Regions from separate parts of the Kitasatospora sp. NPDC015121 genome, predicted to be linked through region 1. Evidence: riboswitches for the same ligand, from Rfam matches in the RefSeq annotation. Region 1 holds a riboswitch; each other region holds the start of a gene.
What was found. Region 1 has a riboswitch for cyclic di-AMP ahead of ACZ3J7_RS38100 (transglycosylase family protein). Riboswitches for the same ligand answer to the same signal wherever they lie in the genome.

Region 1 (7,190 bases):
ACTGTGCCACCAGCCCGACTTGTTGGCCTCGCGGACGAGGGCCAGCAGGACCTCCCGCTCGGGGCCGGCGGCGAGTCCGTAGAGGCTGAGCAGGTCGGCGACGTCGCGCTCCTTGAAGGAGACCCGGCCGAGTTCCATCCGGCTGATCTTGGACTCGGAGGCGCGGATCGCGTAGCCGGCGTCCTCCCGGCTGATGGCGCATCCCTCGCGGAGCCGGCGGAGCTGGGAGCCGAGGAGGATGCGGCGCACCATCGAGCCCCCGCCGGGCTGAACTGTGGTCATCAGACCAAACCTCCACTTGGACGGACCAGTTGCACAGTCTGCCATCAGTTGGACGCAGCGAGTGCCGGTAGTGGCGGTACGGGCTACCGCTTCGGCCACTTCCGGTCCATCTTGCACGTGCATCCGGAGCATGCATATGCCAATCGCACGACTGCACGTGAATCGACTCTTGCATCTGCCGGGAGCGCAGAGGACCATGGTGCACGTGCACTTGCACGCCCTGGCAATCCCGCGGGCTCCGCGTCGACCCCATGCGCGAATCCGCACACCCTCCCGGCAACGCCCGCGCGTCGCTGGGTACTTGTGTGTGCGGGCCGGTCGGCTCGGCGGCCCGGCGGCCGAGCGAGTCGGAGGTGACCGGCATGACCCCGGTGGGTCCCGCCGTGTCCGCCCCCTTATGGGAGGAGCTCTTCATGAGCACCGGTACGGTCCTGGCGACCGACCCTCATGTGGTCAGCTGCACCCTCGCTCCCCGCTTCGAAGCCGTGCGCACCGCGCGGGAGTTCACCCGGCGCTCGCTGGACGCCTGGGGGCTCGGGGAGATCTTCGACGACGTGGCCCTGGTGGCCTCCGAGCTGGTGACCAACGCGCTGCGGCACGCGCTCGGCCAGAGCGAGCCGTCCCGGGTGCCCACCCAGACCAACCCGGTCCTGGCCGCCGGGACGCTGCCGATCCGGATCAGCCTGGTGCACCGGTCCCCGCAGGTGGTCTGCGCGGTCAGCGACCCGTCCAGCACGGGCCCGGTCGCCCGGGAGGCCGACTTCGTGGCCGAGTCCGGCCGCGGCCTGCACCTGGTGGACTCCTTCTCCCGCTCCTGGGGCTGGCACCCGCTGGCCGGCGCGGGCAAGGTGGTCTGGGCGGTGTTCGAGGCCCGGGGGAGCGCGCCGGATCCGGAGCAGTTCCCGAACCCCGGCCGGCACCGCCGCTCCGCCTGAGCCGGACCGGGCCGGACCGGGCCGTCCACCCGGTCCACCCGGTCCGCCCGACTCCCCTCCGGCCGGGTCCGACCGCCGGGACGCCGGTCGGACCGCGACACGAAGGCCGTCGCGGGAGACTCCCACGACGGCCCGGGTGTACGGTCCTTGACGTCACGTCAGGGCGTGCCGCCCAGGTGGTCGAACTCCCCGTCCTTCACGCCGAGCAGCATCGCGTCGATCTCCGCCCGGGTGTAGACCAGGGCCGGACCCTGGGGGAAGCGCGAGTTGCGCATCGCCACGTCGCCGTTCGGCAGCGCGGCGAACTCCACGCAGTTGCCCTTCGAGTTGCTGTGACGGCTCTTCTGCCAGACCACCCCGTCCAGGTCCGTCGCCGGCATGCCGTTGTACGCCTCACGCATTGTTTTCTCCCCTAAGCCCGGCGAATGCCTCACTTGACGTGATGATAGCTCTCCTGCACGTGCATCAGCATGGGAAATTTCCTGTGCAGAGGAACGTGCCGATGCCGACACCAAGCCTTCACAGCACTGTAATTGACGGGGCGTAAGCGGACACACCCGGGCGAAACCCCAGTCACTCCATGACCGTCCGCACACAGCCGTCAGCGCGTTGTCGATCATCACCACCACTCACGCGGTTCACAGGCAGTCACGATTCGCACTGTGATCACTGTCACTTCCCGACCGAAAGCCGTCCGCTGTCGGCATCCGGCTGCAACGCGCGTGGGGACATGTCCTACGATCTGGCCCATGAGCACCGCAGCCATCCCGGGCGCGCCACTGCCCGTCCGTACGCCAGGCTCCCGTGCGCGGGGGCGCCACCGCCGTCCCGAGCGCCCCGAGATCGTGGCCGGTTCGCCCGCCCTGGTGCTGGCGGTCCCGGCCGTCGCCGGGCCGGAGAGCCGTCCGGTCGTCGAGGAGCTGCTGTCCATCGTCCGCACCGAGCAGGCGGGCATCGAGGTGACGGCGGCCTACCTGGGCGGGGAGGACGCGCCGTCCGTGGCCGACCTGCTGGCGGCGGCCGCCGAGGCGGGCCTGCCCGCGCCGGTGGTCGTCCCGCTGGTGCCCGGGCCGCACGACTTCCTGCCCGAGCTGCACAAGCTCGCCGCCGAGTCCGGCGCCCGGGTGCTGGACCCGCTGGGCCCGCACCCGCTGCTGGCCGAGGCCGTGCACGTGCGGCTGTCCGAGGCCGGGCTGGCCCGGGCCGACCGGGCCCGGCTGTTCGCCATCGCCACCGCCGCGGACGGCGTGGTGCTGACCACCGTGGGCGGCGAGGAGGCGGCCGCCTCGGCCGGCATCACCGGCGTCCTGCTGGCCTCCCGGCTGGCCGTGCCGGTCGTCCCGGCCGCGCTGGACGTGCCGGGCTCGGTCGCCGCGGCCGTGGCGCACCTGCGGGCCACCGGCTCCGAGCGCCCCGCGCTGGCCCCGCTGGTGATCGGCCCGGAGGCCGACACCGAGCTGCTGGCCACCGCCGCCGAGGAGACCGGCTGCGCGAGCGCCGCCCCGATCGGCGCGTACCCGACCGTGGGGCAGCTGATCGCCTCCGCCTACCTGGCCGCGCTCCCCGAGCCGACCCAGGAGCAGCTGGAGGCGGCCGAGGCGGCCGTCGCCGAGCAGCGCACCAGCACGGGGGCGCACGCGGCGCGCTGACGCCCACCAGGGACCGCGACGGGCGGGGGCCGCGAATCGACGCGCTCCCGCCCGTCGTGCTTCCCCCGGCCCCGACCCGTCCTGTCCCGCGCCGCCCGGCCCGCCCCGCGTCGCACCGCCGGCGGGCCGTGCCCTCAGCCCGTGACGCGCCCGGTCTTCGGCGCGCTGTCGGTGAAGGCGAGCGCGGGTAGCGCCACCGCCCGCGGCGGGGTGGGCGCCTCGACCGGCCCGGTGGCCACGAGCCCCTGCCCCACGCCGCCCCCGCCGCTCCCCCCGTTCCCGCTCTTCCCGAGCGAGACGGTCTGCGCCTGCCCGGCCGGCCGGAACAGGATCCGCTCGGGTTCGGGCGCCTCCGGGTCGAGCCACAGCTCGGTGCCCTTGGCGCCGCCGAACTCGCAGTCCAGCACCGCGACGTCGTCGGGCTCGCCGTCGTCGGTGGCCCGGAACGCCACCCCCGCCTTGCGGTAGCCGGTCAGCCGGCTACGGCTGAGCGTGACGGGCTCGCCGGCCAGTTGGTGCTTGAGGGTGGCCACCGCGTAGTCGGACTGACCGGCGGCGTCGATCAGCAGCCCGTCGAAGACGGTGCCCTTGTCGCGGCCGAGCGCGTGCACGGCGATGCCGCCGGCCGCGTTCCCGTACAGCACCGAGGCGGTGTAGTCGAAGTCGTTCAGGTAGGCGCCGTGCTCGATGCCCCAGCCGCCGTTGTGGTACGCCGCGAACCCGGTGACGGTGTGGTGGTGCTCGGCGTTGAGCCAGACGAAGATCCCGTTCTCCAGGTTGTTGTGCGCCAGGCAGCGTTCGAAGGTCCAGACGCCCTCGCTGGTCTCCGGCCACTCGTAGCCGGAGGCGCCGGCGGCGCCCTGCACGCCGACGGCGACGCAGTCCCGGGCCGAGGAGCCCGTCCCGGCGCCGAGGCTGAAGCCGGTGAGCCGGTAGCCGCGCGGGTTGGGCTCGAAGACGGTGCGGGAGGCGACGCAGCCCTCGTACGCGATGTCGTCGGACGGGCCCTGCGGGGTGCGGGTGTCGATCGGCCCGTCCCACCAGTACGCGTCCTCCCAGGTCTCATGGGAGATGCAGCCGCGGAAGGTGATGCCGTGGCTGGCGTGCGGCACGAACGCGTGGCTGCCGGTGTCGCGGACCACCACGCCCTCGACCACGGTGCCGCGCGAGGTGTCCAGCAGCATGTGGAAGTGCAGCCCGTACCGGCCGAGCACCGGCTCGGTGACCGGCTTCCCGTTCCAGCTGTCCTTGCCGTTCGCCCGCGGCCCGAGCCAGCGCAGCGCGGCGTGCCGGACGTCGGCGGGCCGGCTGGAGGTGAGGTGGACGTGCGCCCGGCCCTGCTCGGTGCCCTCGATCCGGACGTTGCGACTGAGGTTGAGCACCTCCGCGCCGAAGGTCGCCCCGCCACCGATCGCCACCCGCGGGTGGGCGTTCTTCAGCGGACCGGTCAGCGTGACGGTGGCGCCGTCCACCTGCTTGACCGTGACCAGGTCGTACGAGGTGGAGAAGTCGTCCTGGTCGGGCGGCGCGGTGGGGGTGACGGCCAGCTCGTCGCCGGGCTGCCAGCCGGTGGGGGCGGCGGCCAGCCGGATCGTGCTGTCGCCGGGCTTGAGCGCCCCGGCGGCGCGGGCCCAGGCGGTGCGGGGGGCGCCGTCCAGCCGCAGGTAGCCCTGACCGGTGACCCACAGGCCGGTGTCGGTGTCGACGACGGTCATGCCGCCGCCCGCGAAGCGCCGCTCGTCGACGTTCGGGAAGCGCAGGGTGTGGGTGTGCGCGGCGTCGGGGGCGAGCGCCAGGGTGCCGCGCACCTCGACGTTGCCGGCGCTGGCCAGGGTCAGCGACCTGTCGGCGGCGAACACCAGCGAGCCGGTCCGCTCCACCAGCAGCGAGCCGACCTGGGCGTCGGTATCCAGCACCACCCTGTCGGTGATCCGCACCGCGCTGCCGGGGCCGGGCACCTTGCCGCCCCAGCCCTTGGCGTCCGACCAGTTCCGACCGCTCTGGTCGACCGGCGGCGGCAGCGGCGCGGACGGCGCCGGGCTCGCCGGGGCGACGGGCGTGGGGTCGCCGGTGGCGTGCCGGTGGCCGCCTCCGCCGGGCGTGCCGCCCCCGGGCGGGGCCGGCCGGGCCGCGGTCTCGTCCGCTCCCGCCAGGGACTGCCGCAGCACCACTCCCCCGCCGAGCGCCGCCGCCGTCCCGACCGCCAGCCAGGTCAGCATCCTGCGCCGCCCCACCAGCGGCCGCCGGTGCCGGTGCCGACCGGACGGCGCCCGCTCGTCGCTGTTCCGCTGCTCTTCCACCTCGGTCGCCCTCCCGGGGCCCGCAACCCAGAGTCGTCGGGGGCAGCTTAGGCACGGCGACCGCCTGGACACGTCATGTTCCGGGCGGGGTAAGCATCCTGGCGTAGCGGCCCCGGACGCCCGTTCGGGAACGTTCGGTTCCGTCCGATCGCTTCGACTGACGTGTCGTCAACTCGCCCGCACTGTAAGCGGGGAAGCCAGGAACGACGAACCCGACCACCCCGGTGCGGTCATCCGGAGGCGCTTTCCGGACGGAATTCTGACGCCCCGTCCGGAATCGGGCGCGAAAGGCGCACGGAACCGTGGCCCGAGCGCCCCCGCCCTGACATATCCGGATGAAACGGACTGCCCATTCGCCCCTCCGACCGAATGGAGGTCCACCAATCACCCATCTGATGACCAAAGCCCTATAACCCCTAAAAGGGACGCAAGATCCACCCCCGCCTGACGCTCCCGCAGTCCCCGTCGACGGCAAAGGAGTTCCCCCCGGAATTCTTGATCACCTTTTCCGGACCCCCGAAAGGCTTTCTCCGATATTTGCCATCCGCCCTTAAGTCCGCTTAATCTCCTGCCCACGTTCGTGGACACACGGACCCAGCTCACCCGGAACGCCGAGTCCTGCCGCCGGGTGGGTCGGCTCATGCACAACGCACCACGGCAGGGGCGGGGGAACCAGGTAAGTCGCCCCGGGCGGTCGCAGGACCGCACGGGGCTCGGGGTGAAGCCGGGCACACCGCGAGGTGTGCGCGGCCGGGCAACTCCAGCCCGAATCCGACAGCTCACCTCGCAGGCGTGGGAGAGGAACGCTCCTTCATGCTGCCCATCAGCTCCAAGAACGCCCGCCGTCTGATCGCCACCACCGGCGTCGTCGGCATCGGCCTCACGATCCCCTGCCTGACCGCCGGTTCCGCCTCCGCGGCCACCGTCGCCACCTGGGACAAGGTCGCCCAGTGCGAGTCCAGCGGCAACTGGTCGATCAACACCGGCAACGGCTTCTACGGCGGCCTGCAGTTCACCGCCTCCACCTGGGCCGCCTTCGGCGGCACCGCGTACGCCCCGCGGGCCGACCTCGCCACCAAGGACCAGCAGATCGCCACCGCCGAGAAGGTGCTGGCCGTCCAGGGCCCCGGCGCCTGGCCCGTCTGCTCCGTCCAGGCCGGTCTGACCAAGGGCGGCGCGGCCCCCCAGGTCGACACCTCCACCTCCACCTCCTCGAACTCGACCGGCTCCGCGCAGACCAAGACCCCGGCCCCGACCCAGAGCCCGACCCAGTCGCAGTCGCAGTCGCAGTCCAGCGGCTCGGGCAAGTCCCAGCACTCCTGGTCGCAGTCCCGGAACCAGTCCCAGACCCAGGCCCAGGCCCGGCCGCAGGCCGAGCAGAGCACCTCCGCCACCACCGACCACTCGGCCGGCACCTACACCGTGGCGGCGGGCGACTGGCTGTCCGCGATCGCGCAGAGCCAGCACGTCGACGGCGGCTGGCAGAAGCTGTACGACCTGAACCGCTCGGTCCTCACCGAGGGTCCGGACATGATCTACCCGGGCCAGCAGCTCACCCTGGGCGGCACCGCGACCGCGCAGCCGCAGCAGTCCGCCCCGGCCACCAAGTCCTCGACCGGTTCGTCCTCGTCCTCGTCCTCGTACAAGGGCTCGTCCTGGAAGAACGGCCGCAGCGGCGCCGCCACCACCAAGTCCTCGACCACCGCCACGGCGACCACCACCACGGCGGCCACCGAGACCAAGACCGCCACCGCCACCACCGCCACCAAGGCGGCCGGCTCCAAGGCCGCGGCGATCGACTTCGCGCTGTCCAAGCTCGGCCAGGCGTACGTCTACGGCGGCACCGGCAACGGCGGCTGGGACTGCTCGGGCCTGACCCAGGCCGCGTTCCGCCAGGCGGGCATCAGCCTGCCGCGGGTCGCCGCCGACCAGGCCGACTACGCGACCCGGGTCTCGCTGGACAGCCTGCAGCCGGGCGACCTGCTGTTCTGGTCGAACAACGGCGCCAACTCGGGCGTCTACCA
Region 2 (7,190 bases), on a different contig from region 1:
ACCAGGTCCTCCGGCATCACCTGGCGGAAGTGGTCCGCCGAGTCGACCTCGCGCTTGGAGCGGATGGTCGCGCCGAAGCCGATGCCCTTGGCGCCAGCCCGGCCCTCGATGATCCGCTCCAGGCCCGCGAACGCGCCGCCCACGATGAACAGCACGTTGGTGGTGTCGATCTGGATGAACTCCTGGTGCGGGTGCTTGCGGCCGCCCTGCGGCGGCACCGAGGCGGTGGTGCCCTCCAGGATCTTCAGCAGCGCCTGCTGCACGCCCTCGCCGGAGACGTCCCGGGTGATCGACGGGTTCTCGCTCTTGCGGGCGACCTTGTCGATCTCGTCGATGTAGATGATCCCGGTCTCGGCCTTCTTGACGTCGTAGTCGGCCGCCTGGATCAGCTTCAGCAGGATGTTCTCGACGTCCTCGCCGACGTAGCCGGCCTCGGTCAGCGCCGTGGCGTCCGCGATCGCGAACGGCACGTTCAGCATCCGGGCCAGGGTCTGCGCCAGCAGCGTCTTGCCGGAGCCGGTCGGGCCCAGCAGCAGGATGTTGGACTTGGCCAGCTCGATCGCGTCGTCCCGGCCGCTGCCGGAACGGCCGGCCTCGCCGGCCTGGACGCGCTTGTAGTGGTTGTAGACCGCGACCGACAGCGCCTTCTTGGCGAGGTCCTGGCCGACCACGTACTGGTCCAGGAACTCGTAGATCTCGCGGGGCTTCGGGAGCTCCTCGAAGCGCACCTCGGAGCTCTCGGCGAGCTCCTCCTCGATGATCTCGTTGCACAGGTCGATGCACTCGTCGCAGATGTACACGCCTGGCCCGGCGATCAGCTTCTTCACCTGCTTCTGCGACTTGCCGCAGAACGAGCACTTGAGCAGGTCGCCACCGTCTCCGATGCGTGCCACGAGGTGCTTCCCCTTCGCCAGGGGCCCCGCGGGGGTCGGGGCCTGGTGCTGTGAGACCGGCTGCGCCGTCGGCGGTCGGTCTGGTATCCGACGGTACTCTGCCGAGCCGCTGTTTCCGCCGACTTCGACCGCTCTGCCCTACGCCCTGGGCGAATTGATACCGAACAGATGCCGTCGCGGGTGCATGGACCCGACTGCCCATTGTGCGGGACCGGAGCCCGGACCGGAACGCCCCGGGGCGGGGCGTACGTCACGTACGCACCGCCCCGGGGCGCGGGGATCAGTCGGTGTAGGAGTTCTTCCGGGTCGAGACGATCTGGTCGATCAGCCCGTACTCCAGCGACTCCTCGGCGGTGAGGATCTTGTCGCGCTCGATGTCCTCGCGGACCTGCTCGACGTCCTTGTTGGAGTGCTTGGCCAGCATGGTCTCCAGCTGCTCGCGCATCCGGAAGATCTCCTTGGCCTGGATCTCCAGGTCGGACACCTGGCCGCGGCCGGTCTCGGTGTACGGCTGGTGGATCAGGATGCGGGCGTTCGGCAGCGCCAGGCGCTTGCCGGGGGTGCCCGCGGCCAGGATCACCGCGGCGGCCGAGGCGGCCTGGCCCATGCAGACCGTCTGGATGTCCGGCTTCACGAACTGCATGGTGTCGTAGATGGCGGTCAGCGCGGTGAACGAGCCGCCGGGCGAGTTGATGTAGAGCGAGATGTCCCGGTCCGGGTCCATCGACTCGAGGCAGATCAGCTGCGCCATGATGTCGTTCGCCGAGACGTCGTCCACCTGCGAGCCGAGGAAGATGATGCGCTCCTCGAACAGCTTGGCGTACGGGTCGTACTCGCGGATGCCCTGCGAGGTGCGCTCGACGAACCGCGGGACGATGTAGCGGCCCTCGGCGCGCATGTCCTCCAGGCGCGCCTTGGCACCGGACAGGCTGGGGATGTTCATGGTTTCTGGTCCTCCGAAGCGTGCGGTCAGGGGTGCGATGCCGGTCAGCCGGCCAGGCCGGCGCCGGTGCCGCCGCCGCCCGGGACGTCCGCGGCGCTGTGCATGATCTCGTCGATCAGGCCGTACGCCTTGGCCTCCTCCGGGGTGAACCAGCGGTCGCGGTCGGAGTCCGCGGTGATCTGGTCGAACGACTGGCCGCTGTGCTGGGCGATCAGCTCGGACATCCGCTTCTTGGTGCGCAGCAGCTGCTCGGCCTGGATCCGGATGTCGGTGGCGGAGCCGCCGAGGCCCGCGGAGGGCTGGTGCATCAGGATGTTGGCGTTCGGCAGCGAGAAGCGCTTGCCCTTGGCACCCGCCGTCAGCAGGAACTGGCCCATCGACGCCGCCATGCCCATCGCGATGGTGACCACGTCGTTCTTGATGTACTGCATGGTGTCGTAGATCGCCATGCCGGCCGAGATGGATCCACCCGGGGAGTTGATGTAGAGGTAGATGTCCTTCTCGGGGTCCGCCGCGAGCAGCAGCAGCTGGGCGGTGATCTTGTTGGCGATGTCGTCGTCGACCTGCTGGCCGAGGAAGATGATGCGCTCGTTGAGCAGCCGGTTGTAGACCTGGTCGCCCAGGCCGCCACCCACGTCGCCGCCGGCGGCGTGCGGTGCCATCAGGCCAGGCATCTGCATCTGCGGGAACGTCACTTAGCCACCTGCTCAGTCGATCTGCGTGTGTGTCGCTGTCCACCGACCCTAACGCGCAGGCCCCGCCGCTGAATCCCCCACGCAGAACTGTTCGCTGTGAGCGCAGGGTGAGCAGGCCGAACGCCCGCCGCCCGCAAGGGGGGACGCGAACGGGCCCGGACACCTCGCGGTGTCCGGGCCCGTTCGGGGTCCGGCCGGTCCCGTCGGCGGGCCGACGGGTCAGGGGGCTCAGGCCTCGGCGGACTCCTCGGAGGCCTCCGCGGCGGCGTCGGCGGTGCCGGCGGCCTCGGTGGTCTCCTCCTCCTCGTCCTCGAAGGAGACGGTCTCGCCGTTGGTGTCGGTCACCTTGGCGGCCTCGACGACCAGGGCCAGCGCCTTGCCGCGGGCGACCTCGCCGACCAGCAGCTGCACCTGGCCGCCCTGGACGACCTGCTGGGCGAACTGGTCCGGGGTCAGGCCGGAGCCGGCGGCGCGGCGGATGAGGTGCTCGGTGAGCTCCTCCTGGTTGACGCCCAGCTCCTCGTTCTTGACGATCTGGTCCAGCACGAACTGGGTCTTGATGCCCTTCTTCGCCTGCTCCTCGGTCTCCTTCTCGTAGTCCTCGCGGGACTTGTCCTGGGAGGCGAGGTAGGTGTCGAGGGTCAGGCCCATCGGCTCCAGCTGGTGGTGCTCCAGGTTGTGCTTGCGGGTGCCGATCTCGTCCGCGAGCAGCTTCTCCGGGTAGTCCATCTCGACCCGCGAGAGCAGCTCGTCGAGGACCTTCTCCTGGGCCTGGGTGGCCTGGTCGAACTCCTTCATCCGCTCAAGGCGCTTGACGGAGTCGGCGCGGAGCTCCTCCAGGGTGTCGAACTCGCTCGCCAGCTGCGCGAACTCGTCGTCCAGCTCGGGGAGTTCCTTCTCCTGGACGGCGGTCACGGTGACGGTGACCTCGGAGTCCTTGCCGACCTGGGTGCCGCCCTTGAGGGTGGTGGTGAAGGTCTTGGACTCGCCGGCCGACAGGCCGACCACGGCCTCGTCGATGCCGTCCAGCAGGCGGCCGGAGCCGATCTCGTAGCTCACGCCGGTGGCGGTGCCGTCCTCCGGCACCTCACCGTCGACCTTGGCCTCCAGGTCGATCACGACGATGTCGTTCTCGGTGGCGGCGCGCTCGACGTCCTTCACCGAGGCGAAGCGCTCGCGCAGCTGCTCCAGCGACTTCTCGACGTCCTCGTCGCTGACCTCGATCGGGTCGACCACGACCGCGATCTCGGTGAACTCGGGCAGCGTGACCTCGGGGCGCACGTCGACCTCGGCGGTGAACTTGAGGTCCCCGCCGTCGGCCAGGTTCTCGACACCCTCGATCTCGGTGATGTCGGGCTGGCCCAGCACGTCGATCTGGCCCTCGTCGACGGCCTGCGTGTAGAAGCGCGGAAGCGCGTCGTTGACCGCCTCCTCCAGCACCGCGCCCCGGCCGAAGCGCTGGTCGATCACCTTGTTCGGGATCTTGCCCTTGCGGAAGCCCGGAACGGTGACCTGCTGGTTGATCTTCTTGTACGCCGCGTCGAGGCTGGGCTTGAGCTCCTCGAAGGGCACCTCGACGATAAGTCGAACCCGGGTCGGGTTCAGAGTCTCGACGGCGCTCTTCACGGTTGGGTCTCCTAGGGGGCTTGCGGTCAGGGCGATAGGCGGTTGGGGCTGCAATGCTGTCCGTACTACCGCCAGCGATCCATCCTACCGGTACCACGAAAGCGGCTGTGCCCGGCACCGGGGTCGGGCCGGACGGACCGGCCCGGGACGGGCGCGCGGGCCGCAACGACAACAGGGCCCCGCCCACCGACGAGACCCTGCCGCACACGGTCGGGGTGACCGGATTCGAACCGACGGCCTTCCGCTCCCAAAGCGGACGCGCTACCAACCTGCGCCACACCCCGTGGTGCCGAGCAGAAGAGTACACGTCGACCCGCCCCCGACCGGGGCGATATCGGCGAGCCGACGCCGAGCCGAGGACGGGGAAGGAGTGTGCAATCCACCGACCCGACCAGGTACGCTAGGCCCGTCCTCACCGCCCCGTGGCGGTGCCGGGCGTTCCGTTGCGGGTGTAGCTCAATGGTAGAGCCCCAGTCTTCCAAACTGGTCACGCGAGTTCGATTCTCGTCACCCGCTCCACGAGGCCGACGGCCCCGACCGCACCAGCGGTCGGGGCCGTCGCCGTTCCGGGCCCGCGGGGCCCGCACCCGGCGGGCCGAAGGCCCCGCGCGGTGGGGTCCGCGCGGGGCCTTCGGGGTGGTGCCGGGGATCAGACGTTGACGCCGTGGGCCGCCAGGTAGGCGACCGGGTCGACGTCGGAGCCGTAGTCCGGGGTGGTGCGGATCTCGAAGTGCAGGTGCGGGCCGGTCACGTTGCCGGTGGCACCGGAGAGGCCGATCTGCTGGCCGGCGGTGACCGCCTGGCCGGCCGAGACCGAGATCGAGGACAGGTGCGCGTACTGGGCGTACTTGCCGTCCGCGAGCTTGATGACGACCTGGTTGCCGTAGGCGCCGCCGTTGCCGGCCGAGACCACGGTGCCGTTGGCGATCGCCTTCAGGCTGGTGCCGGTGGAGACCGGGAAGTCGATGCCGGTGTGGTAGCCGCTGGACCAGTTGGAGCCCGCCACCTTGTAGCCGGTGGTGACGCTGCCCGGCGCCGGGGCGACGTAGCCGGAGGAGGCGGTCGTGCCGGTGGAGGACGAGGCCGCGGACGAGGAGGTCGACGGGGTCGACTTCTGGGTCTGGGTCTTCGTCTGGGTCTGGGTCTGGGCCTTCGCCTGGGGCTGGGCCTGGGTCTTCGTCTGGGTCTGGGCCTTCGCGGTGCCGGTCGAGGCCTTCGGCGCGGCCGCGGCGGCGGTGTCCGAGGACGAGGCCTTCGGCGCGGCCGCGGCGGCCTGGCCGCCGATGGTCAGCTGCTGGCCCGGGCGGATCAGGTCCGGGTTGCCGCCGATGACCGAGCGGTTGTCCTGGTAGAGCTTCTCCCAGCCGCCGTCCACGTTCTTCGCGGTGGCGATCTTGGAGAGGGTGTCGCCGGAGACGACCCGGTAGGTCTGGTCGGCGGCCGGGGCGGCGCCGTCGGCGGCGGTGTCGGCGACCGGGGTCGCGTCGACGGAGACGTTGGCCCACGAGCGGCCGCCGTCGTGGTGGTCGGCGGTGCCGTGCGCGGAGGCGGCGGTGACCGGGAGGCCGACCGCGGCACCGGCCACGCCGGTGGCGATGGCGATGCGGACGATGGTGGCCAGGCGCGGCTTGCGGTGCTTGCCCTGAGCGGACATGAAGCTGTTCCTCTCCGACGCCTGCGAGGTGAGCTGTCGGGTTCGGGCGAGAGTTGCCCGGCCGCGTCTCCGCGGCTTCACCCCGAGCCGTTCCCGTGCGTTGCCGGGCCCGGCGTACTACCTGTGGTTCCCCCGCTCCTGCCGTGGCGTGGTGTCTGGTCGGCACCGAACGACGGCAGGACTAGGCGTTCCGCTCGGTGGCCCGCCCGGCCGATGTCCGGGCTGCGGAGGAAGCAAAACCCACGGTTCGCGGGGCTGGCAAGCGCCGAAAAGCCCCGTTCCCGGACCCGGGAGGGGGCTGACGGTCCGCCAGGTCACGCTCCGCCGTCGGCAGGCCGCGCTGCGCGTACGGGATCATGACGGTGCGCCCACGAACCGCGTACAGTGGGCGACTTCGGCCACCGTGCGCGTTCGGGCGCGGACCCGGCGTGACGATATGGGTGACCCTGGTCACCCGCGGGCGGGACTTCGGGACGGGACGGGAGGCCCGGCGTCCGCCCCGGAGGGGTCGCGGAGGGGTCTGCGGCGGGTCAGCCGGCGATCCCGGCGATGGCCTTGGAGACCGACTCGAGGAACTGCTGGATCGGCCCGGCCATCGTCGACTGGCTGAGCATGAAGCCGAACAGCGCGGCGACGATCGCGTGCCCGCCCTTCAGCTGCTTGTTGCGGATGAAGATGAAGACGATGATGCCGAACAGGACAAGGGCGGAGACGGAGAAGGCCACGGGGACTCACTTCCTCGATTCGTGGCGGGGATTCGGGTCGGAACCGGCGATGGTTCCAGGCGGAAACCGGCCCCTGCCCCCCGTGTCCCCACCACTCCATCCGGACTCAGTGTGGTCGCTCGTGCGGAGTGCGTAAAGGACTTGCCCCGTTGCCGGGGGCCCCAACCCGTGTGGTGGGACTGATTTCCGCCGTCCGCGACGATAGCGGACGGGTCCTGACGGAGCGTCGGCGGGAGGCGGTCCGCACCGTCGGCGGCGGCAAACCGGCAGGCAGGCCGGGCCGTGGCCCACGGGGCGGGTGGGGCAACGGAATTGGCCGAAGATCAACGTTCGGGTTTGACACTCCGTGGGCACCCCGTGCCGGGCGTTTCCACACCGTTCCACCACAGTTGGCGCCCGGGCGGACGGCACGCGCACGGAGAGCGTACGGGGGCGGTCCGGACGGCGCGCGGCCGGGGTTCAGCGGCGCCAGACCAGCAGCACGGCGCGGTCGTCGTTGACGTGCTTGGCGACGCTGTCGATCAGCCGGACCGCGGCGCCGGCGCGGCCGCTCACCGGGGTGGTGGCGACCAGCCGGTCGGCCTCGCCCATCAGCCGGTCCATGCCCTCGCCGAGGTCGCGGCCGGGGATCTCGACCATGCCGTCCGTGCACAG
Region 3 (7,190 bases), on a different contig from region 1:
GGTCGAGGTCGGCGATCAGCAGGCGGATCGAGTTGGTGCCGCAGTCGATGGCGGCGACCCGGGTGACGGTCACGACTCGTCCTCCGAACCGGTCTCGGCGCCGGCCCCGGCGGCCTTGCGGGCGGCCCGCTCGGCGCTCAGCGCCTCCTTGGCGGCGATCGTCCCGGCGTGGTCCCGGTCCTCGTTCCTGGCCCGGTTGCGGGCGACCCGCTCGCCGGCCGCCTCGACCTCGGCGGGGCTGACGCACGGGCCCTTGGCCCACCACTGCTCCAGCATCCCGATCGCCTCGTCGCCGAGCGGGTTGACGCCCTCCCCGGCGGCCAGCGAGTGGCCGACCAGCACGTGCAGGCACTTCACCCGGTCGGGCATCCCGCCGGCGCTGGGGAAGCCCTCCAGCACCTCGATCGCGTCCCGGCGGGCGATGTAGTCCTCGTGCGCCCCCCGGTAGGCGGCGGCGAGCTCGGGGTCCTCGGCGAGCCGGGCGGTCTGCTCCTTCATCACGCCGTCCGCCTCCAGGGTGCCGATCAGCGAGGCGGCCCGGGGGCAGGTCAGGTAGTAGAGCGTCGGGAACGGCGTGCCGTCGGGCAGCCGGGGCGCGGTCTCCACCACGTCCGGGTTGCCGCACGGGCAGCGGTGGGCGACGCCGCGCAGCCCGCGCGGCACCCGGCCGAGCTGGGCGGCGATGGCGGCGACGTCGTGGTCGGACACCTCGGGGGCGTCGGACGCGGGAGGGTTCTGGTTGCTCATCAGGAGTCTGTTCGTCAGGGGGCGGGGGGTCGGGGAGGTCCGGGTGGCTCCGGGAAGGTGCGGGGCGGCGTCAGGGCACCGGCCGCGGCGCCGGCAGTGCGGCGTCGGCGGCGTCCACCGAGTCCCAGAGTGCGGCGTACCAGGGCTTGACGGCCTTCGGACGGGCCGCGGCGTCCGCCGGGGCGGACTTCGCGCCGGGCGGGGGCGGCGGGGAGACCGAGACGAACGCGGTCTCGCCGGGCAGCGCGTAGTGCAGCCGCTCCCGGGCCTGCGCCTTGACGTACTCCGGGTCCTGCCAGCGGGCCTTCTCCCGGCGCAGCTCGTCGACCTGCTGGCGGGCGTGCTCGGCCTTGGCCCGCTGCGCGGCGACCTCGCCGCGCTGGGCGATGTACTGCCGCGCCGGGTAGGCGAGTATCGCCACCAGCGAGCACAGCACGAGCACCAGCACGGTGGCCCGGCTGGTGAAGCGCGGTCGCGCCGCCAACCCGGGAATCCTCCACTTGGCCATGTCTGCTCGCCCCTCCTGCGCATGCCGGTGCCCCGGTCCCCACCCTACGCGGTGGGGACCGGGGCACCGGTCACAACAGGCTCAGCCCTTGAAACGCGGGAAGGACGAACGGCCCGCGTACTCGGCGGCGTCGTCGAGGATCTCCTCGATGCGCAGCAGCTGGTTGTACTTGGCGACGCGCTCGGAGCGGGCCGGGGCGCCGGTCTTGATCTGGCCGCAGTTGGTGGCGACGGCGAGGTCGGCGATGGTGACGTCCTCGGTCTCGCCGGAGCGGTGCGACATCATGCAGCGGTAGCCGTTGCGCTGGGCCAGCTCGACGGCGTCCAGGGTCTCGGTGAGCGAGCCGATCTGGTTGACCTTGACCAGCAGCGCGTTGGCGGTGCCGGTCTCGATGCCCTTGCGCAGGCGCTCCGGGTTGGTGACGAACAGGTCGTCGCCGACCAGCTGGACCTTGTCGCCCAGCGCGTCGGTGATGGCCTTCCAGCCGTCCCAGTCCGACTCGTCCAGCGGGTCCTCGATGGAGACCAGCGGGTAGTCGGCGACCAGCTCGGCGTAGTACGCGATCAGGTCGGCGGCGGAGAGCGCCTTGCCCTCGAACTGGTAGGCGCCGTCCTTGTAGAACTCGGACGCGGCGACGTCCAGGGCGAGCGCGACGTCCTTGCCCGGGGTGTAGCCGGCCTTCTTGATGGCCTCGGTGATGAGGTCCAGGGCCTCGCGGTTGGAGTCCAGGTTCGGGGCGAAGCCGCCCTCGTCGCCCAGGCCGGTGGAGAGGCCGCGCTCCTTCAGGACGCCCTTGAGGGTGTGGTAGACCTCGACGCCCCAGCGGACGGCCTCGGAGAAGGACTCCGCGCCGATCGGGGCGATCATGAACTCCTGGATGTCGACGTTGGAGTCCGCGTGCGAGCCGCCGTTGAGGATGTTCATCATCGGGACGGGCAGCACGTGGGCGTTCGGGCCGCCCAGGTAGCGGAACAGCGGCAGGTCGCTGGCCTCGGAGGCGGCGTGCGCCACGGCGAGCGAGACGCCGAGGATGGCGTTGGCGCCGAGCGAGGACTTGTCCGGGGTGGCGTCCAGGTCGAGCATGGCCTGGTCGATGAGGCGCTGCTCGGTGGCGTCGTAGCCGACCAGCTCGGGGCCGATCTGCTCGATCACGGCGAGGACGGCCTTCTCGACGCCCTTGCCGAAGTAGCGGTTCTTGTCGCCGTCGCGGAGCTCCAGGGCCTCGAAGGCACCGGTGGAGGCACCCGACGGGACGGCCGCGCGACCGGTGCTGCCGTCGTCGAGACCGACCTCGACCTCGACCGTGGGGTTGCCGCGGGAGTCGAGGATCTCACGGGCTACGACGACATCAATGGACGGCACGAGGCATCTCCTAGCGGAAGCGGATGTGTGGTCGTTACGACCAGAGCCTAGCCCTAGAGCGCCGCTCGACCACTCCCGGCCGGGTCCTGTCTCACGGTGTGGCCGGGCTACTCATCGGTAGTTCACCTGTTTGACGGCCGCCCCGCCGCCCCCGGCGGCGCGAACTGCGCGGCGCGCGCCGGGAGCGGACGGCACGTCAGGGGACGCGGCCCCCGTCGGGGCGGCGGCGGGGCCTCGTCAGGCCGCCGGCCGGTCGCGTCCCGGATGCCGGGACGCCGCGTCCCGCGGGTCAGAGCGCGAGCACCTGGCCGGGGACGATCAGGTCCGGGTCGGCGCCGATCAGCGCGCGGTTGTCCTGGTAGATCCGCTCCCAGCCGCCGGACACCTGCCGCGCGACGGCGATGCCGGAGAGCGTGTCGCCCTCCTGGACGGTGTAGCCGCCGGCGGTCGCGCCCTGCGGGGCGGCCTGCGGGGCGGCGGCGGCCGGGACCTCGGCGGCCTGCGGCTCGGCGGCGGGCCGGGTGGGCTTGGCGGCGGGCTTGGCCGGCTTCGTCGACGGCTGGCCCTTCGGCCGCTGGGGTGCGGTGGGGCGCTCCTCGGAGCGCGAGGCGGCGTCGTCGGAGACGTCGGCGGGCGTGCCGCCCTTGGTGAGTCCGGCCCGCTTGGAGCAGACCGGCCAGGCGCCGGGGCCCTGGGCGGCGAGCACCCGCTCGGCCACCGCGATCTGCTGGGCGCGGCTGGCCTGGTCGGCGCGGGCCGCGTACTGGGCACCGCCGAAGGCGCGCCAGGTGGAGGAGGTGAACTGCAGACCGCCGTAGAAGCCGTTGCCGGTGTTGATGTTCCAGTCGCCGCCGCTCTCGCACTGGGCCACCCGGTCCCAGGTGTCGGCGGGTGCGGCTGCCGCTCCGGTGGCGGCGAGCAGGGGCAGGGCCAGGCCGACCGAGGCCACGCCGGCGGCGGCGATGACCTTCTCGGCCTTGGTACTACGGCGGTGACGGGCAGCGTTGGAGAACAGCACGGGACTTCCTCTCCGCACGCCTGCGAGGTGAGCTGTCGGGTTCGGACCGGGAGGTTGGCCCGGCCGCCGGACGGTCCGGACGCGGCTGCGTCCGCTGCTCGGCGGCTTCACCCCAAGCCGTTGGGACTACGGCGTTCACACTGGTTCCCCCGCTCCTGTCCGGTACCTGGTCGGTGGCCCGGGGACGCGGCGGACAGGACTCGGCGTGCCGCGACCGGGGCCCGCAGCTGCGGGCATGTCGGAGAGTAGGCAAAGCTGACGAGCAATCACAAGCTCATATCACCATGATCACGCCGAAATCACGGATCTTCGATCCACGTACACGAACGATCCCCTTATGTCCGCATTTCTCCCGAGCAGGCGTGCGACGCGCGCCCCCGCCCCGGCGTGTCGTCGGCCCTGCGCGGCGGCGTGTCGCGGGGGTTGAAACGGCGTCAGCGGGGCGTGAAGGAGACCGGGAGGTCGCGCAGACCGCGCATGATCAGCCCGCCCCGCCAGCGCAGCTCGGCCGGATCGGCCGCCAGCCGGAGGTCCGGAAGCCTGGTCAGTAGGCTGCCGATCGCGTACTGCCCCTCAAGCCGGGCCAGCGGGGCGCCGATGCAGTAGTGGATGCCGTGACCGAAACCGAGGTGCGGGTTGTCCGCGCGGGCCAGGTCGAGGGTGTTCTCGGCGGCGAACCGGGCCGGGTCGCGGTCGGCCGCCGCGAGCACCACCAGCACCGGGTCGCCGACCGGGACGTCCACTCCGCCGATGGTCAGCGGGGCGGTGGCGAAGCGCCAGGTCGCCAGCTCCACCGGGCCGTCGTAGCGCAGCAGTTCCTCGACGCCGGTGGCCAGCAGGCCGGACTCGCCGCGGGCCAGCGAGTCCTGGAGCAGCGTGCGCTGGTCCGGGTTCCGCAACAGCGCGTACATGCCATTGCCGATGAGGTTGATGGTGGTCTCGAACCCGGCGAAAAGCAAGATGAAGGCCATCGCCGCGGCCTCGTTCTCGGTGAGGTGCTCGCCGTGGTCGCTCGCCCGGATCAGGCCGGAGATCAGGTCGTCGCCGAGGTCGGCCCGCTTGCGGTGGATCAGGTCGGCCAGGTAGCCGCGGATCTGCTTGACCGCGCGGCCGACCCCGCCCCGCTTGCCCCCCGTGTGCCGGATCATCATCCCGGCCCAGTCGCGCAGATCGTCCTGGTCCTCGGCGGGGACGCCGAGCAGGTCGCAGATCGCGTAAATGGGGAGCGGGAAGGCGAGCTCGTGGATCAGGTCGGCCTCGCCCCGGGCGGCGAAGGAGTCGACCAGCCGGTCGGTGATCTCCCGCACCCGGGGCTCGAACTCGGCCACCCGGCGCGGGGTGAACGCCTTGGAGACCAGCCGGCGCAGCCGGGTGTGGTCGGGCGGGTCGATGTTCAGCAGGTGGGTCATCAGGTCGGCCTGCCGCTCGCCCGGGATGCCGACCCGTCCGCTGCGGTGGGCCTGCTCGCTGTGGTGCGCCGGGTTCTTGGAGAGCCGGGCGTCCGCCAGCGCCTGCCGCGCGTCCGCGTAGCGGGTGACCAGCCAGGCGTCGACCCCGCTCGGCAGGGTGGTGCGGTGCACCGGGGAGTGCTCCCGCAGCCAGGCGTACGCCGGGTAGGGGTCGGCCGCGAACTCCCAGGTGAAGAGTTGCGGGTGGGCGGCGTGGGGCTGATCTGGCATGTCTTGACCGTATCCGGAAGCGCCACCGCGTGAGTCTGGTCACCTGGTGGGTATTCCCTGTTGCGGAGCGTCGGGGCGTGCCTACGATCCTCCGATAACCACAGTGGGCGGCGTGCGGGCCGGCCACGGGTTCGCTCTGAGAGGGGAGCAGACCATGCGGGTAACCGGTGCGGTGGTGGTCGTCGCGGTGCTCGACGGGGGTTCGGGGGCCGACCTGGCCCGCCGGTTCTCCGCGGCGGGCGCGGCCGGCCTGCTCATCGCCGACCTGCGCCCCGGCATCGCCGAGGACCTGGCCGCCGAACTCGACCGCCCCGGCTGCCCGGTGGTCGGCGTCTCCGGCGACGTCCACCATCCGGCGGACATCGCCGCCCTGGTCGCCACCGCCGTCGAGCACCTCGGCCCGATCGACCTGTTCGCGGTGGCCGGCCCGGACGGCGAGCGGATCGTCCAGCTCGCCGACCTGCCCCACCACCTCGACCCGCTCGCCGAACTGCTCGCCCTGGTCGGCGAGGCGATCGGCGAGGTGGTCGGCGAGGTCGTCCCGGCCCAGCGCCGCCCGGTCGCGGAGGTCCCGCTGGCCGGTTAGCGGCCGGTCAGGGCTCCAGGCCCTCCGCGGTCCGGACCGCCGCGCGGTAGCGGCGGGCCGCCGCCCGCAGCGCCGCGTCCACGTCCACCCCCCGGTCGTGGGCGCGCTGCGCGACCGCCAGCAGCAGCTCCCCCGCCGACTCGGCGGTGAGGTCGTCGGGGAGCGCGTACGGCGCGTCCGGCACGCCGGTGAAGTCCGCCCGGCGCACCCGGGAGACCAGCTTGGCCGCGTACGCCAGCGCGGGCAGGCCGGCCGGCACGCCGTCCAGCACCGATTCGCGCTGCTTCTCCGCCGCCTTCAGCTGCTCCCAGTTGGCCTCGGTCTCGGCGGAGCCGGTCACGCTCACGTCGCCGAACACGTGCGGGTGGCGGTACATCAGCTTCTCGACGATGTCACCCGCGACGTCGTCGATCGAGAACGGGTCCCCGGCGTGCTCCTCGGCGATCCGGGCGTGGAAGAACACCTGCAGCAGCACGTCGCCGAGCTCCTCGCGCAGGGTCACCCGGTCGCCCTCCTCGATCGCCTCGACCAGTTCGAAGGCCTCCTCGACCAGGTACTTCACCAGGCTCTCGTGGGTCTGCTCGGCGTCCCACGGGCAGCCGCCGGGCGAGCGCAGCCGGTCCATCACCGAGGCCAGGTCGAGCAGGCGGGCGCCCGGCAGGTCGTACGAGCCGGGCAGCAGCTCGATCTCCGGGTGCTCGCCGGCCTCCTCCACCGCGATCCGGGCCAGCGCGTCGGTCAGCCCGGGGTCGCCGTCCGGGCTCTCCAGCCAGACGGCCGGGGCGGCGGCCAGCAGCCGGCGGGCCAGCGCGGGCGCCGAGTCCCGCTCCACCAGCTCCGGTTCGACCCCGGCCGCGCGCAGGGCGGCCAGCTGCGGGTGGTCCGCGACGCCGGCCAGCACCCGGGGCGCGGACCGGAGCGCCTCCCAGGCGGGCCAGGACAGCAGGCCGGGCGCGACGCGGTGGGTGGTGGTCAGCAGGATCAGCTTCGGAGTCTCCACGGGGTCGAACCTACCCCGGTGGCGGCGGGCCCCGGAACGCGCCGCAGGACCGCGGCGCCGTCCCGCGCCGCGGTCCTGCGGGGTGTCTCGGGCCGCTGTCCGGTCAGTGCCGGCGGCGGCCCCTGGTCGCCAGGGCCATCAGGCCGGCCAGCACGCAGCCGAGCGCGGCCAGGCCGATCAGCGGGAGGGCGCCGGTGCTGCCGGTGTCGGGCAGCCGGCCGCTCTCGGAGGGGCCGGGCACGGGCTGCGGGGTGCCGCTCGGGCTCTGCGACGGGCTCGCGGACGGCGAC
Region 4 (7,190 bases), on a different contig from region 1:
AAGGCGATCTCCACCCACAGCCAGACCTTCGGCGGCACCATGTACGTCGAGGAGATCCTGGACGCCTTCCAGCGCGAGGTGATGAACGACGACACCCTCCAGCCGCTCACCCGCCAGGTCTCCCGGATCCACGTCATCGAGGAGGCCCGGCACATCAGCTACGCCCGCGAGGAGCTCGTCCGCAAGCGCCTCGGCCCGCTCCGCCGCCGGTACGAGCAGCTGTTCATCGGACTGATCGTCTACTACGCGACCACCGCGCTGATCCACCCCCGGCTCTACGCCGCCGTCGGCATCGACCCCAAGGCCGGCCGGGCCGTGGCCCGCGCCAACCCGCACTGGCGCGCCACCAAGGTCGAGATGGCGCAGAAGGTCGTCTCGGTGCTCGACCGGGCCGGGCTGGTCGGCCGGACCAACCGCTGGCTGCTGCGCGCCGCCGGCGTGGTGCACTGACGTGGCGCACTGAGCGGACGGGAATCGTGACCATGTGGTGTCCGGGTGGACTTCCGGTGTTCGAACGGCACGGATAAAGTGCGTCGTCACCGAAGCATCCGGGGGGTCCGTTCATGCGTCGCGCCACGGCCGGCACCACAGCCGCCGCCACCGCCGTCCTTCTGCTCACCGCCGTCACCGGCTGCGGCGGGCCGGACCCCTCCCAGGAGCGCTCCGTGACCGGCGGGACGGCGTCCGGCGCCTCGGGCGGGCCGAGCACGCCGGGCGTGCCGGACGCCCCGGGCCCGGCCGACGGGTCGGCGAGCGGGTCGGCGCCGGCGGCGGGGGCGACGAAGGGCGGCGGGGCGGACGGCACCATCACGGTGGCCTTCGCCGGGGACGTCCACTTCGAGGGGCGGACCGCCTCCCGGCTCGCCGCGGCCAAGGCCGACACCGCGCTCGGCCCGATCGCCGCGACGCTGGCCGCCGCCGACCTGTCGGTGCTCAACCTGGAGACCGCGATCACCAGCCGCGGCAAGGCCGAGGCCAAGACCTACACCTTCCGCACCACCCCCAAGGCGCTCGACGCGCTCAAGGACGCCGGCGTCGACGTGGTCTCCCAGGCCAACAACCACGCCGTCGACTTCGGCCCCGACGGCCTCGCCGACACCCTCGCCGCCAAGGCGGCCTCCCCGATACCCGTGGTCGGCATCGGCAAGGACGCCGCCGAGGCGTACGCCCCGCACGTCAGCACCGTGCGCGGCGTGCGGGTCGCCGTCCTGGGAGCCAGCCAGGTCAACGAGATCACCAACCAGAAGTGGCGGGCCGGTGCGCACAAGCCCGGCATCGCCTCCGCCCTCGACGAGACCGCGCTGCTGCGCGCCGTCACCGAGGCGAAGGCCCAGGCGCCCGTGGTCCTGGTCTACCTGCACTGGGGCGACGAGGGGGTGGCCTGCCCGACCCGGGCGCAGACCTCGCTCGCCAAGAAGCTCGCCGACGCCGGGGCGACCGCCGTGGTCGGCACCCACGCCCACACCATGCTCGGCGCGGGCATGCTCGGGAAGACCTACGTCGCCTACGGGTTCGGCAACTTCCTCTGGTACGGCACCTCGAACTACACCGCCTCCGACGAGACCGGCGTCACCACGCTCACCGTCACCGCCGACGGCCGCGTCACCGGCGAGGCCTTCACCCCCGCCCACATCGACGGCCGGGGCGTGCCCGTCCCGCAGAACGGGAACGCCGCGAAGGCCGCCCAGCAGCGCCGCGACGGCCTGCGCGGCTGCACCGGGCTGGCCGCCGTCCCCAAGTGACGGCGGCCGGCCCGGCCGGGCGTCACTTCAGGTCCAGCACCTGGCCCGGGCGGATCAGGTCCGGGTCCTCGCCGACCACCTGCTGGTTCGACTTGTAGAGCTCGGACCAGCCGCCGTCCACGGCGTGGTGGCGGGCGATCGAGGCCAGGGAGTCGCCCGGGCCGACGGTGTACGGCTGCGCGGACCCGGTGGCCGGGGCCGCCGGGGTGCCGGTCGCGTCCGCCACCGCGTCCGCGGGCGTGGACGCGGAGACCGACGGGGTCGCGCTCGTCGCCGGGGCCGTGGGGGCGTCCGGCGTGGCCGGGGCGTCCGGAGCGGGCGCGGTCGAGCCGCCCGGGCTCGGGACCGCCGGGGCGGTGGGCACCAGGCCGCTGCCGTTCCCGTTCCCGCCGCTGCCGGTGCCGCCGTCGGCGGGGGTGCCCGGGGTGCCCGGGGTGGGCGTGGCGGTCGGGTCGGTGGTCGGGTCGCTGGTCGGATCGGTGGGCACCAGCGGGGTGCCGGGGGAGGCCGGCGGGACGGTCGGCGTGGCCGAGGCGTCCGGAGCGGGCGTGGCCGAGGTGCCGGGGACCGGGGTGGTCGCCGGGGCGCCCGGGGCGGGCGTGCTCGGCTGCGGCTGCGGGTGCGTCAACTGCATGTAGCGCTCGTACAGGCTCCGGTGGCTGGTCCAGAACCAGGCGCCGTTCTTCTCGTACCAGTACACGTGCGAGACCGGGTCGTAGCCGGGCAGGCCGGAGAACACCGGCGCGGTGCCGTCCGCCGGGGCGGTGCTGCCGTCCGGGGCGGCGTTGACCGCCGCGACGCCGCGGGCGCCGCGCAGCGAACCCGTCTCGTTCGCCGAGTCGTTGTCGTCCACGACGCCCGGCGCGCTGGCGGTGCCCAGCCCGGCCCCGTCCGCGCAACCGGACCAGGGCGACGGGCCCTCGGTCGCCAGGATGCGCTCGGCGACGGCGATCTGCTGGCTGCGGGTGGCGCCGTCCGGCAGCGGGGCGTACTGGGTGCCGCCGTAGTCGGTCCAGCGCTGGGCGTTGATCTGCAGGCCGCCGTAGAGGCCGTTGCCCGCGTTGGAGTCCCAGTCCCCTCCGCTCTCGCACTCGGCGACCCGGTCCCAGACCGCGCTGGGCGCGGCGTGCGCACCGGTCACGGCGAGCAGCGGCAGGGCGATGCCGACGCCGGCCACGCCGGCCGCCGCGATCGCGCGCTCGGCGGTCTTCTCCGCCTGGCTCTGCCGGCGATGACGTCCCGAACCCGTGAAGAGCATGCGAGATCCTCTCCGCACGCCTGCGAGGTGAGCTGTCGGGTTCGGACCGGGAGGGAGGCCCGGCCGCCGCACCCCGGTCACCCGGCGCGGACGGCTTCACCCCTAGCCGTGGGGAACGGCAACGAACGTGGTTCCCCCGCCCCTGTCCAAGGGTTGTGGTGGTCGACCCGGAAGCGCGGTGGACAGGGCTCGGCGTTGTCGCGCTGCGGGGCCCGGCGGTGCGGGCAGGGAGGAGCCTATTCACTCGAACGTGGCAATCACAAGCTCGTCGCGCCCGGATCACGCCTGCGTCACGGCGGTGTCCGCCTGGTGTGTGGGCGACCTGTTGACGATCTCTCGGGCGGCGGACGCCCCGTGGGGCGCATCGTCGGTCGGTCGGCTGGAGAAGTGCGGCCGACCGGCGGGACCGGAGCGGGGCGGGCGGCGGGACCGGAGCGGGGCCGGCGGGATCCCGGCGTGCCGGGGCGGGAGGCCCGGGGCGTCAAGTTCCTTCGACCGGGCGCAAGTCGGGGCCAAAGCGGGCATTTTCCGTGTTGTGGATAAACGGCGCGACAGGGCGTCGTCGGACTTCCTACGATCACCCTGCTCGCTCTCCCCGCGGGCGTGTCACCGAGTCCGTGGAGGAACTCCCGTGCGCGTGCTGGTCCCCGAAGTGCTCCGCGTCGAGCGCCGGTTCGCCAGGTTGTTCGTCGGCCAGTCGCTGTCGGTCCTGGGCGACCGGGTGTCGTTCGTGGCGCTGCCCTTCGCCGTGCTGTCGATCAGCGACTCGGCCACCGACGTCGGCCTGGTCGCCACGGCGGGGCTGCTCCCGCTGCTGGTGTTCACGCTCGCGGGCGGCGTCTGGGCGGACCGGCTGCCCAGACAGCGGATCATGCTGGCCTCCGACCTGGTGCGCTGCGCCGTCCAGGCGGCCATCGCCGTCCTGCTGCTCACCGGCACCGCCCGGGTCGGGCTGCTGGCGGCGCTGACGGCGGTGTTCGGCGTGGCGGACGCCTTCTTCCTGCCCGCCTCCACCGGCCTGCTGCCCCTGCTCGTCCCCGCCGACCGGCTGCGCGAGGCGAACGCCCTGCGCGGGTTCGTGCAGTCGGCCAGCCTGGTGGCCGGTCCGGCGCTGGCCAGCGTGCTGATCGTCCTGGTCGGTCCGGGCGGCGCGCTGGCGGTGGACGCGGCGAGCTTCGCGGCCAGCGCCGCCGTGCTGGCCCGGCTGGGCGCGGTCGGTGACGGCGGCGTGGGTCGCGGGGCCGGGGCCGCCGAGGGCGCGGAGCCGGTCGAGCGGCTGGGCTTCCTGGCCGAACTGCGGATCGGCTGGCGGCACGTGCGCGGCCGGACGTGGGTGTGGTCGGGGATGCTGGCGATAGCCGTCTACCACGTGGTGGTGCTGCCCTCGGTGTTCGTCGTCGGGCCGCTGCTGGCGAAGCGCGAGTGGGGCGGGGCCGGGGCGTGGGCCGTGGTGGTCGCCGCCTTCGGTGTCGGCGCGGTCGTCGGTGACGTGTGCGCCTACCGGCTGAAGCCGGCCCGTCCGATGGCCGTCGCGGCCGTGGCGATGGCGGTCGCCTCCTGCCAGGCGGTGGTCATCGGCTCCGGCGCGCCGGTCTGGGTGATCGCGGTGCTGGAGGGGGTCACCGGAGTGGGCGTCTCCCTGTTCTTCGTGCTCTGGGAGACCTCGCTCCAGGTGCACATCCCGGAGCAGGTGCTCTCCCGGGTCAGCTCCTACGACCACCTGGTGTCCGTCGCCCTGATGCCGCTCGGGCTCCTGCTGGCGGGCCCGCTGGTCGAGGGCCTCGGGGTGCGCCCCGCCCTGTTCGGGATGACGGCGCTCGCCGTCCCGGCCGCGCTCGCCCTGCTCCTGTTCCCCGCCGTCCGCCGACTGCCCGCGAACCGACCGGTGGAGGACAGACCGGTGGCCGTGCGCCGGGAGCCCGCTCCGGAAGCGACGGTGTGAGCGTGCGCCCGTCCGTCGATCCGTTCATCCATGAAGGAGTGGAATGGGCCGGCACGGGCGAGGGCCGATTCCCGACCGCGCCCCGCGCGCCTCGACGCGCGGGGCGTGCGGGGCGCGGACGGTGGGGTCAGCGGTACTCGCAGAGGTAGGCGGTGTCCACCGAGACCCGGAGCTGGAACCTGCTGTCACCGGGAACGGAGAAGCGCTCACCGGCGGAGAAGGTCCGCCACTCCTCGGCACCCGGGAGCTTGACGGTCAGCGCACCGCTGACCACGTGCATGACCTCCGGCGCGGCGGTGCCGAACTCGTACTCGCCGGGGGCCATCACGCCGACGGTCGCCGGGCCGTCGGCCGAGGTGAAGGCGACCGACTTGACCGTGCCGTCGAAGTATTCGTTGACCTTGAGCATGCGCGTTCTCCTGCGGAAGGTGTGCGGAACGGCGGCCGACGCGTCGCGCGCCCGGCCGCGGCGGGGGCGAGCCTATCCGCGCGGGCGGCCGGGCCGCCGTGGGCGTCCGCTGGTTGGTCACCCGTCGGCCGGGGCCCCCGTCCGGGGCGGGAACGCGTCGCGCAGGGCGGCGAGTTCGGCGGCCCGGGCGCCGTGGGCGCGCAGGCACCCGTCCGGGGTGCCGTGGTGGGCGCGGATCGAGAGCAGCGCCCGGCGCAGGTGGACGGCGGCGACCGGGCGGGCGCCGTGGCCGGGTGCGGCCGGTCCGGGCGCGCCCGCCCCGGCGGCGGTCAGGCCGAGCGCCGCGTTGGAGCGGAGGAAGTCGGCGGTGACCTCGGCCTCCGGCACGCCCAGCAGCGACTGCAGCAGGGCGACCACCACCCCGGTGCGGTCCTTGCCGGAGGCGCAGTGCACCAGCACCGCCCGGTGCTCCGCCGACAGCAGCTGCCGGACGGCGGCCACCGCGGGCCGCCCGGCCCGCTCGCCCATCAGCGGGTACAGCTCGGCCTGCTCCGCCGGCCAGCGCTGCTCGGCGAAGACCGGAACGCGCAGGTACCGGATGCCGCTGTCGCCGAGCGCGTCCGGCCGGGCGGTGGCCTCCGGCGCGCTCCGCAGGTCCAGCACGGTGCGCACCCCCAGGCCGTGGAGCGTCCGCGCGCCGTCGGGCGTCAACCGGTCCAGTGCCCCGGAGCGGTACAGCACCCCGCGCGGGAGCGCACCGACACCGCCCGCGTCCCGGAAGTTGCGCACCCCGGGGACGGCCGAGGCGTCCGTCGTGGCCGCCGGGAGCGACGCCGGTTCGTCAGCGGTCATGCCGGCCATCCTAGGCGGCCTCCCGGGCCTCCTCCGCAGGTGGCTTGGGAAGCGGCACCGGGGCGGCCGGGAAGTGGCCGGCCCGGCCCGTCGGGGTGGCGACGGGGCGGGCCGGGCCGGCGTCCGGACGGGGACGCGGGGGAGGGGGGATCAGTCGAGCGCGATGCCCGGGTAGAGCGGGAAGCCGGCCAGCAGGTCGACCGCGCGCTTGGCGACGGCGTCGCGCACGGCCGCGTCCAGCGCGTACTGCGCCTTCGAGGAGCCGACCGGTGCGGCGGCCGTCAGCACGGTGTGGATCAGCTCGGCGACCTCGTCCAGCTCGGCCGTGCCCAGCCCGCGGGTGGTCAGCGCGGGCGTGCCGAGCCGGACGCCGGAGGTGTACCAGGCGCCGTTCGGGTCCTGCGGGACGGCGTTGCGGTTGGTGACGATGCCGGAGTCCAGCAGCGCCGCCTCCGCCTGGCGGCCCGTCAGCCCGTAGGAGGTGACGTCCGCCAGCACCAGGTGGTTGTCGGTGCCGCCGGTCACCAGCCGGGCGCCGCGCTTCGCCAGGCCCTCGGCGAGCGCCCGCGCGTTGTCCACCACCTGCTGGGCGTACAGCCGGAACTCGGGGCGGCGGGCCTCCGCGAAGGCCACCGCCTTCGCGGCCATCACGTGCGACAGCGGGCCGCCGAGCACCAGCGGGCAGCCCCGGTCGACGTGCTCGGCCAGTTCGGAATCGCACAGCACCATGCCGCCGCGCGGGCCGCGCAGCGACTTGTGCGTGGTGGTGGTGACGATCTGCGCGTGCGCCACCGGGTCGAAGTCCCCGGTCAGCACCTTGCCCGCGACCAGGCCGGCGAAGTGCGCCATGTCGACCATCAGGGTCGCGCCCACCTCGTCCGCGATCTCCCGCATCTTGCGGAAGTTCACCAGCCGCGGGTAGGCCGAGTACCCGGCGACCAGGATCAGCGGCTTGAACTCCAGGGCGATCCGCCGGACTTCGGCGTA

Region 2: it holds a riboswitch for cyclic di-AMP, as region 1 does, so the genes downstream of both, ACZ3J7_RS05680 (M23 family metallopeptidase) here and ACZ3J7_RS38100 (transglycosylase family protein) in region 1, are expected to answer to the same signal.
Region 3: it holds a riboswitch for cyclic di-AMP, as region 1 does, so the genes downstream of both, ACZ3J7_RS22760 (transglycosylase family protein) here and ACZ3J7_RS38100 (transglycosylase family protein) in region 1, are expected to answer to the same signal.
Region 4: it holds a riboswitch for cyclic di-AMP, as region 1 does, so the genes downstream of both, ACZ3J7_RS28380 (transglycosylase family protein) here and ACZ3J7_RS38100 (transglycosylase family protein) in region 1, are expected to answer to the same signal.

Annotation. Positions count from the first base shown of each region.
Region 1 covers NZ_JBVHEH010000048.1:21,797-28,986, reverse strand. The annotation lists gene ACZ3J7_RS38125 (helix-turn-helix domain-containing protein) at 1-282, opposite strand, end outside; gene ACZ3J7_RS38120 (ATP-binding protein) at 696-1,217, shown strand; gene ACZ3J7_RS38115 (DUF397 domain-containing protein) at 1,376-1,618, opposite strand; gene ACZ3J7_RS38110 (sirohydrochlorin chelatase family protein) at 1,967-2,866, shown strand; gene ACZ3J7_RS38105 (hypothetical protein) at 3,001-5,166, opposite strand; cyclic di-AMP (ydaO/yuaA leader) riboswitch at 5,805-5,974, shown strand; gene ACZ3J7_RS38100 (transglycosylase family protein) at 5,980-7,190, shown strand, end outside.
Region 2 covers NZ_JBVHEH010000003.1:372,899-380,088, forward strand. The annotation lists gene clpX (ATP-dependent Clp protease ATP-binding subunit ClpX) at 1-893, opposite strand, end outside; gene ACZ3J7_RS05655 (ATP-dependent Clp protease proteolytic subunit) at 1,174-1,836, opposite strand; gene ACZ3J7_RS05660 (ATP-dependent Clp protease proteolytic subunit) at 1,881-2,510, opposite strand; gene tig (trigger factor) at 2,760-4,157, opposite strand; tRNA gene ACZ3J7_RS05670 (tRNA-Pro) at 4,368-4,441, opposite strand; tRNA gene ACZ3J7_RS05675 (tRNA-Gly) at 4,603-4,676, shown strand; gene ACZ3J7_RS05680 (M23 family metallopeptidase) at 4,807-5,811, opposite strand; cyclic di-AMP (ydaO/yuaA leader) riboswitch at 5,817-5,970, opposite strand; gene ACZ3J7_RS05685 (hypothetical protein) at 6,342-6,536, opposite strand; gene ACZ3J7_RS05690 (SpoIIE family protein phosphatase) at 6,996-7,190, opposite strand, start outside.
Region 3 covers NZ_JBVHEH010000014.1:262,646-269,835, forward strand. The annotation lists gene ACZ3J7_RS22740 (Ppx/GppA phosphatase family protein) at 1-73, opposite strand, end outside; partial or broken gene ACZ3J7_RS22745 (DUF501 domain-containing protein) at 223-747, opposite strand; gene ACZ3J7_RS22750 (FtsB family cell division protein) at 818-1,255, opposite strand; gene eno (phosphopyruvate hydratase) at 1,337-2,617, opposite strand; gene ACZ3J7_RS22760 (transglycosylase family protein) at 2,907-3,635, opposite strand; cyclic di-AMP (ydaO/yuaA leader) riboswitch at 3,639-3,837, opposite strand; gene ACZ3J7_RS22765 (cytochrome P450 family protein) at 4,070-5,314, opposite strand; gene ACZ3J7_RS22770 (SDR family NAD(P)-dependent oxidoreductase) at 5,469-5,900, shown strand; gene ACZ3J7_RS22775 (nucleoside triphosphate pyrophosphohydrolase) at 5,908-6,900, opposite strand; gene ACZ3J7_RS22780 (DUF7927 domain-containing protein) at 7,004-7,190, opposite strand, start outside.
Region 4 covers NZ_JBVHEH010000021.1:52,048-59,237, forward strand. The annotation lists gene ACZ3J7_RS28370 (AurF N-oxygenase family protein) at 1-450, shown strand, start outside; gene ACZ3J7_RS28375 (CapA family protein) at 564-1,742, shown strand; gene ACZ3J7_RS28380 (transglycosylase family protein) at 1,765-3,000, opposite strand; cyclic di-AMP (ydaO/yuaA leader) riboswitch at 3,004-3,171, opposite strand; gene ACZ3J7_RS28385 (MFS transporter) at 3,632-4,942, shown strand; gene ppnP (pyrimidine/purine nucleoside phosphorylase) at 5,070-5,351, opposite strand; gene ACZ3J7_RS28395 (tyrosine-protein phosphatase) at 5,469-6,203, opposite strand; gene ACZ3J7_RS28400 (glycine hydroxymethyltransferase) at 6,354-7,190, opposite strand, start outside.